2 regions of the Tepidimonas sp. HKU77 genome follow, and region 2 is predicted to be linked to the other one. Evidence: predicted binding sites of a transcription regulator. Region 2 holds the regulator's gene; the other holds the start of a gene.
The links. Region 2 encodes FNR, which switches genes on or off when oxygen is low (the NO sensors DNR and NnrR bind a similar motif). Its sites were predicted from a motif close to TTGATNNNNATCAA; they were not measured.
Positions count from the first base shown of each region.

Region 1: a site for FNR is predicted at 4,708-4,721, ahead of ACPP3B_RS06370 (TraR/DksA family transcriptional regulator). Genes of this name have one in related genera too.

Region 1 is NZ_CP187300.1:1,324,843-1,332,822, forward strand. It holds gene recQ (DNA helicase RecQ) at 1-217, shown strand, start outside; gene ACPP3B_RS06345 (ChaN family lipoprotein) at 222-1,103, opposite strand; gene ACPP3B_RS06350 (Dps family protein) at 1,194-1,703, shown strand; gene ACPP3B_RS06355 (BTH_I0359 family protein) at 1,770-2,060, opposite strand; gene ACPP3B_RS06360 (DUF3108 domain-containing protein) at 2,163-3,287, opposite strand; gene ACPP3B_RS06365 (fumarylacetoacetate hydrolase family protein) at 3,334-4,272, shown strand; gene ACPP3B_RS06370 (TraR/DksA family transcriptional regulator) at 4,233-4,616, opposite strand; gene ACPP3B_RS06375 (PhaM family polyhydroxyalkanoate granule multifunctional regulatory protein) at 4,822-5,493, shown strand; gene ACPP3B_RS06380 (FIST signal transduction protein) at 5,490-6,821, shown strand; gene ACPP3B_RS06385 (DnaJ C-terminal domain-containing protein) at 6,895-7,863, shown strand; gene ACPP3B_RS06390 (MerR family transcriptional regulator) at 7,866-7,980, shown strand, end outside.
Region 2 is NZ_CP187300.1:563,465-571,444, forward strand. It holds gene ACPP3B_RS02630 (segregation and condensation protein A) at 1-235, shown strand, start outside; gene nadB (L-aspartate oxidase) at 272-1,891, shown strand; gene ACPP3B_RS02640 (DMT family transporter) at 1,888-2,844, shown strand; gene ACPP3B_RS02645 (sulfite exporter TauE/SafE family protein) at 2,813-3,484, opposite strand; gene hemN (oxygen-independent coproporphyrinogen III oxidase) at 3,528-4,922, opposite strand; gene fnr (fumarate/nitrate reduction transcriptional regulator Fnr) at 5,133-5,855, shown strand; gene ACPP3B_RS02660 (hypothetical protein) at 5,830-6,153, opposite strand; gene ACPP3B_RS02665 (nitrogen fixation protein FixH) at 6,189-6,482, opposite strand; gene ccoG (cytochrome c oxidase accessory protein CcoG) at 6,549-7,967, opposite strand.

The sequences.
Region 1 (7,980 bases), 760 kb from region 2:
CGACCTGCCGGCCTACGTGATCTTTCACGATGCCACCCTGCGCGCGATCGCCGAGCGGCTGCCGCGTCACGCGCACGAGCTGCTCGATATCCCCGGCCTGGGCGACAAGAAGCGCGAGGCGTACGGCCGCGAGGTGCTGCGCGTGGTGGCCCAAACGCTACCGATCACCGACAAGGGCGCGTCTGCGCACCCGGTCGTCGACCTGATGGCGAAATGAGCATTCAGTTGCCGCTTCCCCGTAACACGGCGCAATGATCGACCGACGGCGTGGCCGGGGTGAGCCAGATGGCATCCACGCTGGCTTCGTGCGCGCTTTGGCGATGGTTGGCGCTGACCATGGCGACGGTCACGAGCACACCCGGTGCGTCGGCCGCCGCGCCGTGGCGCTGCAGGTGAACCGGCACGCCCCGGTCGCGTCGCACGTGCTGCTGTCCCGCCACCAGCACCGTCGTCTGGCCGACGCGCGAGCGCTCGCGCAGGGTGGTGGCCATGGCGTCGTCGCGCGCGAGCTGGATGCGCGCCATCGGCACCCATTGCGTCGGCGGCAGCTGCCCGCAGTGGCCCTCGTCGATGGCGCGCAGCAGCGCCTCTTGCGCCGGTGTGGGCAGCATTTGGTCCCAGTACGCCTCGCGCATCACCCGTGCGTGCTCGGTGCGGGGCAGGTTGCCGCCCCACACCGGTATGCCGGCGCGCACCGCGGCCATCACCATCGGCCCGTAGCGCTGCCAGGGCCATCCACTTTCGTTCCAGCGCAGGGCTTGCCGGACGGCCTCTTCCGTGCTGTCGGCCGCCAGCCCCTCCGTGCCATGGCCGCGCTCGGCCATCTCGATGACGAGCGCGTGCAGCCGCCCTTGCTCGGCCAGCGCCTGCACCACCCACGCATGCAGACGCTGGTGCATGTCGGCATCGTGCTGCTCGCCGAACAGCAGCCAGCGCGGCGTGCCCAGTGCCTCGAGCCGGGCTCGCAGCCAGCGTTGCGGCTGCTCGGGGTCGAGCACCGCGAACGGCTCGGGCGCGGCCATCGTCGGCGCGACGGCGCCCACTGCGCAACACGCGGCGGCTGCCATCAGCCAGGATCGGCGCGTCAGAGCGGGAGCATTCATACCCCATCATAGTCCGGGATGCCGATATGATGCAGCCACGCCGCCCCCGCGGCGCATCGCCTTTGTGGTTTTCGACCGGAGCAAACACCTATGGCCAAAAAAACCGCCCGTACCCCGAATCCCAGCCGCGCCCTCGACATCGGCATCGACGCGGCTGACCGCGCAGCCATTGCCGAAGGCCTCAGCCGCCTATTGGCCGATACCTACACGCTGTACCTGACCACGCACAATTTTCACTGGAACGTCACGGGGCCCATGTTCAATACGTTGCATGCCATGTTCATGCAGCAGTACACCGAACTGTGGAACGCGGTCGACCCGATTGCCGAGCGTATTCGCGCGCTGGGGCACATCGCGCCGGGCTCGTACGCCGAATTCGCGCGCCTGAGTTCCGTGCCGGACGCGCCGGCGCAGCCGCCCAAGGCGCTGGAGATGGTGCGCCTGCTGGTGCAAGGGCACGAAGCGGTGGCCCGCACGGCACGCAGCCTGTTTCCGCTGGTGGACAAAGCCCATGATGAACCCACGGCCGATTTGCTGACGCAACGGCTGGCGGTGCACGAGCAAACCGCCTGGATGCTGCGCAGTTTGCTGGAGGAGTAAGCGCCAACCGTTGCCGCTCGCCAGCGGCTGCCTGCGGATGGCAGCAGGGGCATCCCGCCCCTGTTTTTAGTGCACCACGACCGGCGTTTGCGCCAGCGACGCGTAGCGCTCCAGCGTGTCCTCGACTTCTTCCTGGGTGGGCGTGTTCTGTTGCCAGGCCTCGATCTGTTGCTGAAACAGCTCGGCCCAGGAGCCATCCAGGTACACCTCCTTGCCGGAGCGCTTGTCCACGATCTCGAACCCGTGGCGCGGCAGCACCGGCCGCGGGGTGTCACTGTCGGCCGCGCTCGCCACCTCCTGGGCGTTGGCCAGGATGTGGACCACCGCGAAACTGTCGGAGTTGTAGAGCATGTGCATGGCCACACTATCCTCGAAAGACGGAATCCCTGCAAGCAGCGGGTCCACTGGGGTGGGTGGTGTCCGCTGACGTACCGGATATCGGGTCGTGGCCGGCGTTTTTCAAGGGGATGCCGTGTGGCGCCATGCACGCAACTGTTGATCGACCCGGTCGCCATTGGCCTGCTGCAGCACGAGGCGCACCGGCAGGCCGGGCAGCGCTGGGCTGAACCACAGCTCGACGCCCAAGCCCCGCTCGGCGGTGCCCGTGGCGCTGCGACGCAGCCGCAGGGTGTCGAACTCGCCCGCAGGCAGCGCGAGGCGCTCGTGCTCGACGACTTCGAACGTCCAGGTCTCGACCTGGTTCGAGCCCACGACGGGAAGCGACCAGCGCTCGCCGGGCTGAGCACCGTCCACCCAGGGCCCGAGTTGGATGAATACCGATAGCCGATCCTGGGTACCGGCGGGCAGCCCGTCGAGCCGCGCGCCGTCATCCGACAAGGCGCTCGCCATGGCACCGCTGGCCGCCCACTCGAACGTCAGTCCGCGCGTGCGGCGGGCGCGGTCCTCGAAGCGCAGTGGCTGCAGGCCTTGGTGCGAGAGGGTGCCCACGCTGGATTGCGTGCGCGTGCCGACCAGAAACGCCCGTAACGTCAGTTCGGCGCGGTAGCGCTCACCGTCCCGCTGCCAGTCCAGCGTGGCTTGCGCGCGGTAGTTCAAGCCACGCGCTTCGCCGAGCACGTCGTAGTGCAGTTGGGCAGAGGGAGGCGGTTGCCACGCCGCGACCGTGTTGCCGGGGCTTGCTGGGCGCAGGGGTGCAGCCTCGGCTACCGTCAGCGCTTCGGGCGGCTGCGGTACTGCACCGGGGGCCTCGGCGACGCCGGGTGCCTCGGCGGGGGTGGAGGGGGGCTCGGCCAGCGCGGGGCTGGTGTTTGCCGTGCGCGACGGCAAGCCATCGTCGCGAGGCTGTGGGGGCGTTTGGGCAGCGGCCGGTGGGGTGCGTGGACGGGCGTCGGGGGGCCTCGGTGCAGGGGGCTTTGACTGGGGCTTTGACTCCAACGGGGCGGGGCGAGCCGACGGCGCCAGCAGCGCGGCGGCCACCACGGCCGCGCGTGCGCCATCGGGGCCGCGGCCCGCGGGGGACGCGGGCGGCCACAGCAGCGCCAGCGCCGCCGCATGCAACGCGACGACACCGGCCACGGCAGCGGCGATGCGCAGACGCGGCGCGAGCAAGACGCCGACCTTCATGGACGCGATACTAGCGCCTGCATCGCACATTCGGGAGAAGCCACCCATGAAGCTCGCCACCTATCGCGACGGCAGCCGCGACGGACAGTTGGTCGTCGTCTCGCGCGACGGCGCGCTGGCGCACTACGCCACCGGCATCGCCGACACGCTGCAGCAGGCGCTCGACGACTGGAATTTCATCGCGCCGCAGTTGCACGATCTGGCGGTCACGCTCGATCACGGCAAAGCGCGGCACGCGTTCGCGTTTGACCCGCGCCAGTGTGCGGCCCCCTTGCCGCGCGCCGTGGGCTGGTGGGCGCCCGAGCCCGACGGCGACGAGCCGCTGCCGTGGCGCAGCGATGCCCTCTGGGGGCCGGTGCAGCCGCTGCCGGCGGTAGCAGGGGTGGCCGACGTCGCCCCGACGCTGGCGGCCATTTGCGGCGATGTGGGGGCAGGGGTCGAGGCGTCGGCGGCGCTAGAGGGGGTGCGGCTGCTGGCGCTGGCCTGCCTGTGGCGCCACGGCTACGATGCCCCCGAGCGGCCCTGGGGCGTCAGCGTCGCGCCGTGCGTGGTCACGCCCGACGAGCTGGGGTCGGCGTGGCGCGACGGGCGGCTGGCGCTGAGCGTGATCACGGTCTGTCAAGGGCGCAAGCTCGGCATCGCGGACGGCGCCGACCAGCCCAACTCATTTGGGTCGTTGTTGGCCAACGCAGCGCGCTGGCGGGGGCTGGCAGCGGGGGTCGTGGTCGCGGGTGGGGTACTGCCCACCCCGTGTATCGAGGGCGATCCGCCCACGTGGCCGCGTGGTTACGCCTCGCTGGCGATGCGCCGGGCTGCCGAGGCGCGCGCCCTGGGCCACATCAGCACGCCCTGGTTGACGGCGGGCGACCGTGTCCAGATCGAAGCCCGCCTGCCCGACGGGCGTGAGCCCTTCGGCGCGATCGACGTGACGTGGCCCGCCGCCGGTCAGAGTGACGGCGTGGCCACGGGGTGGCTGCGCTCGTAGCGGGCCTGGCAATCCAGGCAGCGCAGGGCGGTGGGGGCGGCGTGCAGGCGTGCCGCGGGGATCTCGGCGCCACAATCGATGCACAGCCCGTACGTGCCCTGGCGAATGCGCTCCAGCGCGTCGTCGATGGCGCGCAGCTCGGCGGTTTCGCGCGCATCCAGCGCCTGCGCCAGATCGCGCTCGCCGTCGACCTGCGACCAGTCCCCGCTTTGGATGTCGTGGGGATCCGGGGCCGCCTCGGCGCGGCCGATCTTGCCGCCACGCTGGGCCCGAATCTGGGCGATCAGCTCGGTGCGCATCTGCTGCAGTTGCTGGGCGAAGGTGTCCGAGATGGGTTGGCTCATGGGATCCTGGTGTCTGATGTGTGGCCCCGCGGGCCGATGCTGGAATTGTGGCCACATTCCGCGCGCCGCACCAGTGGGGTTGGTGCAGGGTTTGATGCCGATCAAGCCGCTGCGGTGCTCGGGTGGGGTATCGCGGATGGGCGCCCTGTGGCATGCTACGGTAACCTTCACGCCAGTTGGCGCCCGCCGCGCCTGGGAGCCCGTCATGACCTCGCCCGATTTCAGCGCCTTGCACGCCGCGTTCGCTCCCTATGCCCGCTACGTTCCCGGGTTTGCCTTTTTGCAAGGCTTGGCCGGGCGTGACGCCGCGCCCGAGGCCCCGCCCGTGGCCCAGTGGGTCGCGCCCGTGTTCGACCCCGACGAGCTCGAGCGCCGTATTCGCGATTTGAAGGCCGTGCACTTTTGGCTCGAGCAAAACGCCCGCGCGCTGCAGGCCACGATCCAGGCGCTGGAAGTGCAGCGCATGACCCTGGCGACGCTCAAGGGCATGAATGTCAGTCTGGCCGAAATGGCGCAGGCCCTGGCGGGCGGCCCTGCAGTGGCGTCGGCCGCCACTGCCTCCGGCGCCGCGCAGACCCCCGACGCACCCTGCGGCGAGCCTTCCACCGCCGCGGCAGGGGCGCCCGCGCCCGCCGTGCCCGGCGTCGATCCCGTGCGCTGGTGGCGCGCGTTGACCGAGCAGTTTCAGGGCATCGCCGCGCAGGCCATGCAGGACATGGCCCAGCAGGCTGCCCCCGACCCGAGTCCGCCCGAGCCGCCGCCAGCCCCACCACCTGCGGCGCGCCCCAAGCGTGCCCGCCCCCCGGCCAGCGCCTCGGCGCCAGCGGCCTTGCGCCCGGCTTCTGCACGGGCTTCTTCACGGAGGTCCCGCTCGTGAAGCGATTCGTCTGTGCGCACGCCACCCACCCCCAGTGGCCGGTGGCGGCGGCGCTGGTGGTCACGCAGCTGCGGGCCCAGTTGGCGGCGCGGGCGTCGGCGGCACCCGCGGCCGGAGGTGGCGCTACCCACGGCGGCGACGCGGGTCACACCACCACGCCGCTGGCGTTGGTGTATCTGACCGACCACTACGCGGGCGCGGCCGCCGAGATCCTGGCGTATCTGGGCGCCGAGCTGCCCCAGGTGACCGATTGGGTGGGGGCGGTCGGCGTGGGCATTGGCGCCACGGGGGTCGAGTACTGGGACGAGCCGGCGCTGGTGGTGATGCTGTGCGACCTGGCACCGGGCCGCTACCGGGTGTTCAGCGGCGTCGCCCCCCTGGGCGCGACGCAGGGGCCGGAGGGTTTCGTGCCCCAAACCGCGCTGGTGCACGCCGACCCCACGGCGCCCGACCTGACCGAGCTGCTGCAGGAGCTGGCCGAGCGTACGCTGGGCCACTACCTGTTTGGTGGCTTGGTCGCCAGCCGGGCGGGTTCGGTGCAGATGGCGTGTGCGAGCCAGGGCGGCCTGGCCGGGCACGGGCGCGAGGCTGCGGTCGGCTTGTTTCGTGGCGGCTTCAGCGGCGTGGCCTTCGGCCCGGACGTGGGGATCGTCTCGCGCGTCACACAAGGCGTGCGCGCGGTCGGCCCCGCACACCGGGTGAGCGCCGCCCACGCCAATCGGGTCGAGTCGCTCGACGGCCAGCCAGCGCTGGATGTGGTGTTGCAAGACCTGGGTTTGTCACTGGACGATCTGACGGCCGTCATCGGCCGCCTGCGCCAGACGCTGGTGGGCCTGCAGGCGCCGGTCGCACGCCCCGCGTCGGCCGCCGCGCCGCTGACCGGTCGCGTGCCGCTGCGCCTGGGCGACGACGTGCTGGTGCGCCACCTGGTCGGCATCGATCCGCTGCGACGCGCGGTCGTGGTTGCCGACGAAGTGCCCACCGGCGCTCTGTTGACCCTGTGCGAGCGCCACGTGCAGGCGGCGCGGGCCGACTTGGTGCGCATCTGCGCCGAAATCCGCGACGAGCTCAGCCCCGAGGGGGACGACACGACCGACCCCACCCAGCGCATCGCCGGGGCCATCTACGTCAGTTGCAACGGGCGCGGCGGTGCCCACTTCGGTGGCCCCAGCGCGGAGTTGCAGATCGTGCGTCAAGCCTTGGGAGATGTGCCGCTGGCGGGCTTTTTCGCCGCTGGCGAGATCGCCCATCACCGTTTGTATGGCTATACCGGCGTGTTGACCGTGTTCGTGGCCGATGCGGCGGATCCCTCGGGCGCGGCTGGTTGAGGGTGGTGGTTGAAATCGCGGCCACCGCCCCTCATTTGCAACCGATCGAATCAACCAGGAAAGGGGTACGCGCGTGGATTTCAAGGATTACTACGCGGTGCTGGGGGTGGCGCGCGACGCCAGCGCCGACGACATCAAGAAAGCCTATCGCAAGCTGGCGCGCAAATACCATCCGGACGTCAGCACCGAGCCCGACGCGGCGCAACGCATGAGCGAGGTCAACGAGGCATACGCGGTGCTGTCAGACCCAGAAAAGCGCGCGGCCTACGACCGGCTGGCGCAAGGCCACCGGGCGGGACAGTCGTTCACGCCGCCGCCGGACTGGGACGCGGGCTTCGAGTTTCATGGCGCGCCCGAGGGCATGGACGCCGAGGCGTTCAGCGATTTTTTCAGCGAGCTCTTTGGCCGCATGGGGGCCGCCCGCGCGGGCGCCAACCGCCGGCGGGCCCATGCCGCCCCCGGGCGGGGCGAAGACCACCACGCCAAAGTGGTGCTGGATCTGGAAGAGGCATGGCGTGGGGGCACGCGGATGCTGACGCTGCAAGTGCCCGAGCTGGATGCCCAGGGCCGCGTGGCGCTGCGCAACCGCACGCTGGAAGTCAAGATTCCGGCCGGCGTGCGACCGGGACAGCTGATCCGCTTGGCCGGGCAGGGCGGGCCGGGGCAGCCGGCGGGCGACCTGTACCTGGAGGTGGTGGTACGCCCGCACCCGCGCTACCGGCTCGACGGCAAGACCCTTATCGCGGATCTGCCGCTGGCGCCGTGGGAGGCAGCCTTGGGCGCGGTCGTGCCCGTGACCCTGCCCGACGGCAGCACGCTGAAAGTGCGCGTGCCTGCCAATAGTCAGGCCGGACAGACCCTGACCGTGCGCGGCAAGGGACTGCCCGCGCGCGAGCCGGGCGACCTGGAGCTGCAGTTGCGGGTGATCCTGCCCAGCGCCTATGACCCCCGGGCCCGGGCCCTGTACGAAAAGATGGCGGCCGAGCTGAGCGATTTCGACGCCCGCAAGGTGGCTGCCGCCGAAGCCGAGAGGAGCCACTGACCATGGAGCTGAACGTGTTGCGCATCGACATCGCCCAGGACGCCCCGGGCCTGGACGCCGAGGCGCTGTGTCGCGCTGCCGGGGTATCGCTGGCCTGGTGGCACGCCGCGGTACAGG
Region 2 (7,980 bases):
CACCATCACGCGCGAGACGCTGTCGGTACGCGAGTCGATGAGCGCGGTGCTGCGCGCGCTGCAGGGGCGCCGCTTCGTCGAGTTCACCGAGCTGTTCGACCCCGCGCGCGGTGTGGCGGTGGCCGTGGTCACCTTCGTTGCCATGCTCGAGCTGGCCAAGGAACACCTGATCGAGCTGACGCAGGCCGAGGCCTACGCCCCCATCTACGTCCGCTTGGCCTACGTGCCCTCTTGACCGGACACGCCCATACCGCTTGACCACGCCGCCACCATGACCGATTCCACCCCGAACCCGGCCCCACCACGCGACTACGACGTGCTCATCATCGGCAGCGGTCTGGCCGGACTGGCCACGGCCCTGCTGCTGCCCAGCGACTGGCGCGTGGCCATCGTCACCAAACGCTCCATCGCAGACGGCTCCAGCGGCTGGGCCCAGGGGGGGATCGCCGCCGTGCTGGCCGACGACGACAGCTTCGAGCAGCACATCCAAGACACGATGATCGCGGGTGCCGGCCTGTGCGATCCGGCCGCCACGCGCTTCACGGTCGAGCACGCACCCGAGGCGATCGCCTGGTTGCGCGAGTTGGGCACGCCCTTCACGGCCGAAGGCGACGGCCTGCACCTGACGCGCGAGGGTGGCCACAGCGCGCGCCGCATCGTGCACGCGGCGGACGCGACCGGCGCGGCCATCCAGCAAACACTCATCGAGCGGGTGCGTGCCGCCCGTCACATTGACGTGTTCGAAACCCACGCGCTGGTCGACCTGATCCTGAGCGACCGCCACGCCGCGCGCCGCGAACTGCCGCGGCGGGTGCTGGGCGCGTATGTGCTGGACGAGGCCACCGACACCATCGAGGTCTTTGCCGCCCCGCACACGGTGCTGTGCACGGGGGGCGCAGGCAAGGTGTATCTCTACACCTCCAACCCGGACACGGCCACGGGAGACGGCATCGCCGCCGCCTGGCGAGCGGGCTGCCGGGTAGCCAACATGGAGTTCATCCAGTTCCACCCCACCTGCCTGTACCACCCCAAGGCCAAGAGCTTTCTGATCAGCGAAGCCGTGCGCGGTGAAGGCGGCATCCTCAAGCTGCCCCCCCACCTGGGCAGCCACCGCTTCATGCCCGACCACGACCCGCGCGCCGAGCTGGCACCGCGCGACATCGTGGCACGCGCCATCGACTTCGAGATGAAAAAGCACGGCATCCCGTGCGTCTATCTCGACATCTCGCACCAGCCCGCGGCGTTTTTGCACGAGCATTTTCCCAACATCCTCCAACGCTGCGCCGAGCTGGGCATCGACATCACGCGTGAGCCCATCCCGGTGGTGCCTGCTGCCCACTACACCTGCGGCGGGGTGGTGACCGACCTGCGCGGCCGCACCGACCTGCCCGGCCTGTACTGTGTGGGCGAGGCCAGCTACACCGGGCTGCACGGCGCCAACCGGCTGGCCAGCAATTCGCTGCTGGAATGCCTGGTGTTTGCCCGCGCCGCCGCGCGTGACATGGCGGCGCAAGCGCGCATCCCCACAGCGCCCGTGCGGCCGTGGGACGACAGCCGCGTCATCGACGCCGACGAGCAAGTCGTCATCAGCCACAACTGGGACGAGCTGCGCCGCTTCATGTGGGACTACGTGGGCATCGTGCGTACCGACAAGCGGCTGGAGCGCGCCGCGCACCGCATCGCCCTGCTGCAGGCCGAAATCCAGGAGTTTTATGCGCGCTTTCACGTCAGCCGCGACTTGCTGGAGCTGCGCAACCTGGTGCAAGTGGCCGACCTGATCGTGCGCTGCGCCCAGCTGCGCAAGGAAAGCCGCGGCCTGCACTATAGCCGCGACTACCCCTACACCCTGCCGCAGGCGCGACCCACCCTCCTCACGCCCGACGCCCGATGAGCGCCCGCCCTGCTACCCCATGGCTGGCCTACGGGTCGCTGGCGGCCAGCATGGCACTGGTGGGCAGCTACGTGGCCCTGTCCAAACCGCTGGTGGCGGCGCTGCCGGTGTTCCTGCTGGCGTGGCTGCGCTACCTGATCGGCGCGGCCGCCATGGTGCACTGGCTGCGCAAACCGGCGTCGGAGCCGGCGCTCGACCGGCACACGCACGGGCTGCTCTTCCTACAGGCCCTGCTGGGCAATTTTTTGTTTTCGCTGTGCATGCTGTTTGGCGTCAGCCTGACCACGGCCAGCGCCGCTGGCGTCATCATGGCGGCCATTCCCGCCGTGGTCGCGCTGCAGTCGGCGCTCTTCCTGCGCGAGCGGCTGGATGCGCGCTCCGGTGCAGCGGTGGCCTTGGCGGCCGTCGGCATCGGGCTGTTTTCGCTCGACAAGGCCGCCCCCGGCGCCGCCGCGGCGCACGGCACGTGGCTGGGCATGCCGCTGCCACTGTGGGGCAACGCACTGGTCTTTGCCGCTGTCGTGTGTGAGGCCGCCTACGTCGTCATCGGCAAGCGGCTGACCGGTCAACTGGGCGCGCGGCGCATCGCGGCGATCATCAACCTGTGGGGCCTGGCGCTCATGACGCCGCTGGGCCTGTGGGCCGCGCTACGCTTCGACGGCTGGGCGCTGCTGTCGCTGGGCCTGTGGGCGCTGCTGCTGTTTTATGGCCTGGCCGCCAGCGTCTGGACGGTGTGGCTGTGGATGACGGGCCTGCGGCACGTACCCGCCGCCCGGGCTGGGGTGTTCACCGTGATGCTGCCCATCAGCGCGGCCACGATCGGTGTGCTGTTCATGGGCGAGCGGCTAACGCCGCTGCAGTGGCTGGCGTTTGGCGTGGCGCTGGTGGGGCTGGTGGTGGCGACCCTGCCCGGGCGCACGCCTACGCGCACCACAGACCCGTCGGCTGGGTGATGCCCATCCACAACGCCCAGCCGGACGTGGCCGCCAGCGCCAGCCCGGCCAAGCGGATGCCCCAGCCACCGGAGCGCGCCTGCGCCAGCCGCAGCAACAGCCACGGCCCTGCCGCCAGCGACACCATGGTCCCGATGGCAAACGCGGCCATGATGGCAGCGCCCGATAACGCCGACGCCGACAACGACGCCACCAGCAGCGCCGAGTAGAGCAGCCCACAGGGCATCAACGCCCAGCCGAGCCCGAGCGCCACGGGCGCGCGCGCGCCCAAGCGGGCCATGACCGGGCGCACCCGCCGCCAGACGGCCTGCGCCCAGCCATCCAGAAAGGCCGGCTGCCGCGCCTGCCACAGCAGCACCAGCCCGAGCACGAACGCCGCCACGTGCATCATGGTCCACACCGGCCGCAGCACCGCGGTCTGCTGCCCCAGCCAGCCCATGCCCTGTACCGTGCCGCCCGCCAACGCCCCCAGCAGCGCATAGCCGGCCAGCCGGCTGAACTGCCACGTCCACAGCGCCCGCTGCGGGTGCGGGCCAGCGGCACGGGCAATACCCGCGCAGGCGGCACCACACATGGTCACGCAGTGCGGGCCGCCGACCAGCCCCATCACCAGGGCCGACAGCGTCATCGAGGTCAGCATGGCACGATGCTAACAGCCCGCGGCTGGGCCTGCCGGTAGCACCTCAAATGATCTTGGAAAACCGCGCCCGGTCTTGATCGACCTGCAAGTAGCGGTCGAACACCATGGCGACGGCGCGCACCAAATACCAGCCCGTGGGCGTCACTTCGATGTGGGCATCGCCGATGCGTACCAGCCCATCGCGCTCGAACGCGCGCAGCTGCTCCAGCTCGCGCGCGAAGTGCTGGCGAAAATCGATCAGGTGCGCCAGATTGATCGACTCGAAATCGACCAACCCCTGGCACATGATGGCCATGATCACACTGCGGCGCAACAGATCCTCGCGCGTCAGCGCCAGCCCGCGCACGATGGGCAGCCGCCCTTGGTCGAGCGCGTCGTAGTACTCCTCCAGCGTCTTGGCATTTTGGCTGTAGGTGGCGCCGATGCGGCCAATGGCCGATACCCCCAGCGCGATCAGGTCGCAATCGGGCTGCGTGCTGTAGCCCTGAAAGTTGCGGTGCAGCCGCCCCTGCCGCTTGGCCACCGCCAGCGCATCGTTGGGCAACGCAAAATGGTCCATGCCCACGTACACATAACCCACGGCACTCAGATGGTCGAGCGACAGCGACAACATGGCCAACTTGTCCGCCGGACTGGGCAACTCCGCCGCGTGGATGCGCCGCTGCGGCTTGAAGCGCGCCGGCAGATGCGCATAAGCGTAGAGCGCGATGCGATCCGGCCGCAGGCGCTCGACGAGCTCGAGCGTGCGCCGAAACGACTCTGGGGTCTGCTGAGGCAGTCCGTAAATGAGGTCGACGTTGACCGACTCAAAGCCGATCTCGCGCGCCGCGGCCACGAGGGCGAACACCTGCTCGGCCGGCTGAATCCGGTGCACCGCCCGCTGCACCGCGCCATCGAAGTCCTGCACGCCAAAACTCAGGCGGTTGAACCCCAGTTGGTGCAGATGGGCCAAGCGCTGCGCGGTCACCGTGCGGGGGTCGACCTCGATCGAATACTCGCCCCCAGGGACGAGTTCGAAGTGGCGCCGGATCATCGCCATCAGGTCGGACAACTCCGCGTCGCTGAGGAAGGTCGGCGTGCCCCCCCCAAGGTGCAGCTGCGTCACGCGGTGCCCGCGCCCGACGTGTTCGGTCTGCAATTCCAGCTCGCGCGACAGGTAGCGCAGGTACTCCGCCGCGCGTTCGTGGTGCTTGGTCACCACCTTGTTGCATGCGCAGTAGTAGCACAGCGACTCGCAAAACGGGATGTGTACATACACCGACAGCGGCAGCGCCAGCGACCCCGCTCGCCGCTGTTGCAGGGCTTGCACGTAGTCACGCTCGGTAAACGCTTCGACAAACCGGTCCGCCGTCGGGTAGGACGTGTAGCGCGGGCCCGGAATGTCGAACCGGCGCAGCAGATCTTCGTCGATGACGTGTTTCACGGCGGGCAGCTCCATAGGCGACGAACTGTGCACCAGCGTAGCCTTGCGTGGGTTGACGTGAGTCAAACCCCCTGCGGGAGCGACGTTCCCCAAAACCCTGCAGGGCATGGGCCCACCGCACGGGGCGGCACGCGCATCGGGTTGTTATGATCGGGCGCATATCGTTCATGGCGAGTCTGCGCCTCGTTTCACCCACCTCTGCCTCACACCGGCCCCCATCGCCTCATGGATCTGCACAGCATCAAGGTCGCCTGCTCCAGCTGCAACCTGCGCGAGCTCTGCATCCCGGTCGGCCTCAAGCCGGACGAGATGGAGCAGCTCGACAACCTGATCAGCACGCGTCGCCGGGTGCGGCGGGGCGGGACCCTGTTTGCCGCGGGCGACGGCTTCACGTCGCTGTACGCGGTACGATCCGGATTTTTCAAGACCGTGGTCACGACGGCGGACGGCCGCGATCAGGTCACCGGGTTTCAAATGGCGGGCGAAATCCTGGGGCTCGATGGCATCGTGCAGGACAAGCACTCGTGCTCGGCCGTGGCGCTCGAAGACGCCGAGGTGTGCGTGCTGCCATTCGACAAGCTCGAGCAGCTCTCGCGCGAGTTCAGCACGCTGCAGCACCACGTACACCGCATCATGAGCCGCGAGATCGTACGCGATCAAGGCGTCATGCTATTGCTGGGCAGCATGCGCGCCGAAGAACGACTGGCGGCTTTTTTGCTCAACCTCGTGCAGCGCCTGCATTCGCGCGGCTTTTCACGCACCGAGATGGTGTTGCGCATGACGCGCGAGGAAATCGGCAGCTACCTGGGAATGAAGCTCGAGACGGTCAGTCGTACGTTTTCGCGCTTTCAGGACGAGGGCATCATCGAAGTCAAGCAGCGCTACGTTCGCATCCTCGACCCGGACGCGCTCGCGGCCATTGTCAACCAGAGCCGCGAGGAGAATTAAGCGGGGAGTTGAGCGGCGCGTTGCGCGCGCAGTCAGCCGGGCGCTGATCTGGCGGCACCGGGCAGCGGTTGATTTCCCACGGCGACAGCGACAACAGCGTGGTAAGCGCGCTCGACGCCATGGTCAGCGCCCAAAAAATGAAGAACGCGACCGTGTAGACCGCCTGCCGCGACCAACCGAGCGATTCGCCCGCCCAGTGCAGATCGTGGGGATCGACGAAGGCGAACACCACCATTTCGATCACAGCCGCCATCAAAAAAGCGGGCCAAGCAATCCACATCACGCGTTGGGCCAGCATCGACAGTCTCCTCTTTGTTGTTGCCCCGCGCCGCCTCAATCGTCTTTAGGCAACGTCGGGGACACGACGTGGTTACGCGCCTGGTTGGCAGGCAGCACCGCTTTTTCGGCCTGCAGGCGCTCCTCCGGCGTCATGCGCTCCGGCGCGACCGCGACCGGCGCCGGCATCGCCTCGCGCGGCAGCACGGGGTCTGGATTGCGCACGGCGATCGTGACCGTCACGATGGACGCGATCACGACCACCAAGGGGCCACCGATGACCATCCAGACCATGGGCTCGCGGTACCAGGGTCGGGAAGGGGCGGATGACGCGGAGGGCGTACCAGACATGGTGGACATAGTGTAGGCCTTTGGCGAGTACTTTGGGATACGGATCAACCCGAATACCCTGGGGGGTCATCGGGGTATCAGGAAGGTGGTTTTCTCGCGCACGGCGATCGAGCCGTCGGCGGTGCGGAAAGTCATAACGATGGGGTGAGAGCCGGGCTGCAACCCCGGGGGAACCTGCACACGTACCGGCACCGAGCGCACCTCGGTGGGCAGCAGATGTACGACGGGATCCGACGCGAGCGTCACCCCCGGCAAGCCCTCGACCGCCACCTGCAGCTCGCGCTCGGACTCGGACGCGTTCATGAACTGCACGCGGTAGACGTTTTCGATCCGGCCCATCTCGACCATGCGGGCCAGCGCGCCACGGTCCCGGATGACGTCGACCTTGAGCGGTACCCGCATCCACAGACTGACACCGAGCGCCGCCACGATGGTGAGCAAAATGGCACTGTAGATCAAGACGCGCGGACGAAACGCCCGGCGGATCATCTGGGCGCGGCTCCAGTGGTTGGCCATGCCGTTTTGGGTCGAGTACTTGACCAGCCCCTTGGGATAGCCCATCTTCTCCATCACCTCGTCGCAGACGTCGGCGCAGGCACCGCAACCGATGCACTCGTACTGCAGACCATTGCGGATGTCGATGCCGGTGGGGCACACCTGCACGCACAGTGTGCAGTCAATGCAGTCACCTAATCCCAACGCCTTCGGGTCAGCCGACTTCTTGCGCGCGCCGCGCGGCTCGCCGCGCTCGGCGTCGTAGGTCACGATCATCGTGTCCTTGTCGAACATGGCGCTCTGGAAGCGCGCATACGGGCACATGTATTTGCAGACCTGCTCGCGCATGTAGCCCGCGTTGCCGTAAGTGGCAAAACCGTAGAAGAAAATCCAGAAGGTCTGCCACGGACCCAGGTTCCACTCGAGGACGGCAGCGCCCAACTCACGGATGGGCGTGAAATAACCCGCAAACGTAAACCCGGTCCAGAGACCGAACACAATCCATGCGATCTGTTTGCCGCCCTTGCGTGCCAGCTTACGCAGGCTCCAGGGCTCTTGGTCCAGTCGCATGCGCGCCGAACGGTCACCCTCGAAGAGCTTTTCCATCCACAGGTAAATCTCGGTGTACACCGTCTGCGGACACGCGTAACCGCACCACAGCCGGCCGGCGATGGCGGTAAACAGGAACAGCGACAGCGCCGACACCACCAAAATACCCGTCAGGTAGATGAAATCCTGCGGATACAGCACGAGCCCGAAAATGTAGAACCGGCGCGCCTCCAGATCGAACAGCACCGCCTGCCGCTGCCCCCATTGCAGCCAGGGCAACCCATAGAAGACGAGCTGCGTCAGCCAGACGAAGACCCAACGCCAACGAGCGAACGTACCCGTCACCGAACGCGGGTAGAGCTTTTTGCGCGCAGCGTACAGGGAAATCTCCACCGCTTCGTCGGTGGAGGCAGAGCTGGGAATGTTGGCGGCCGTGTTCATGGAGTCACCTCGT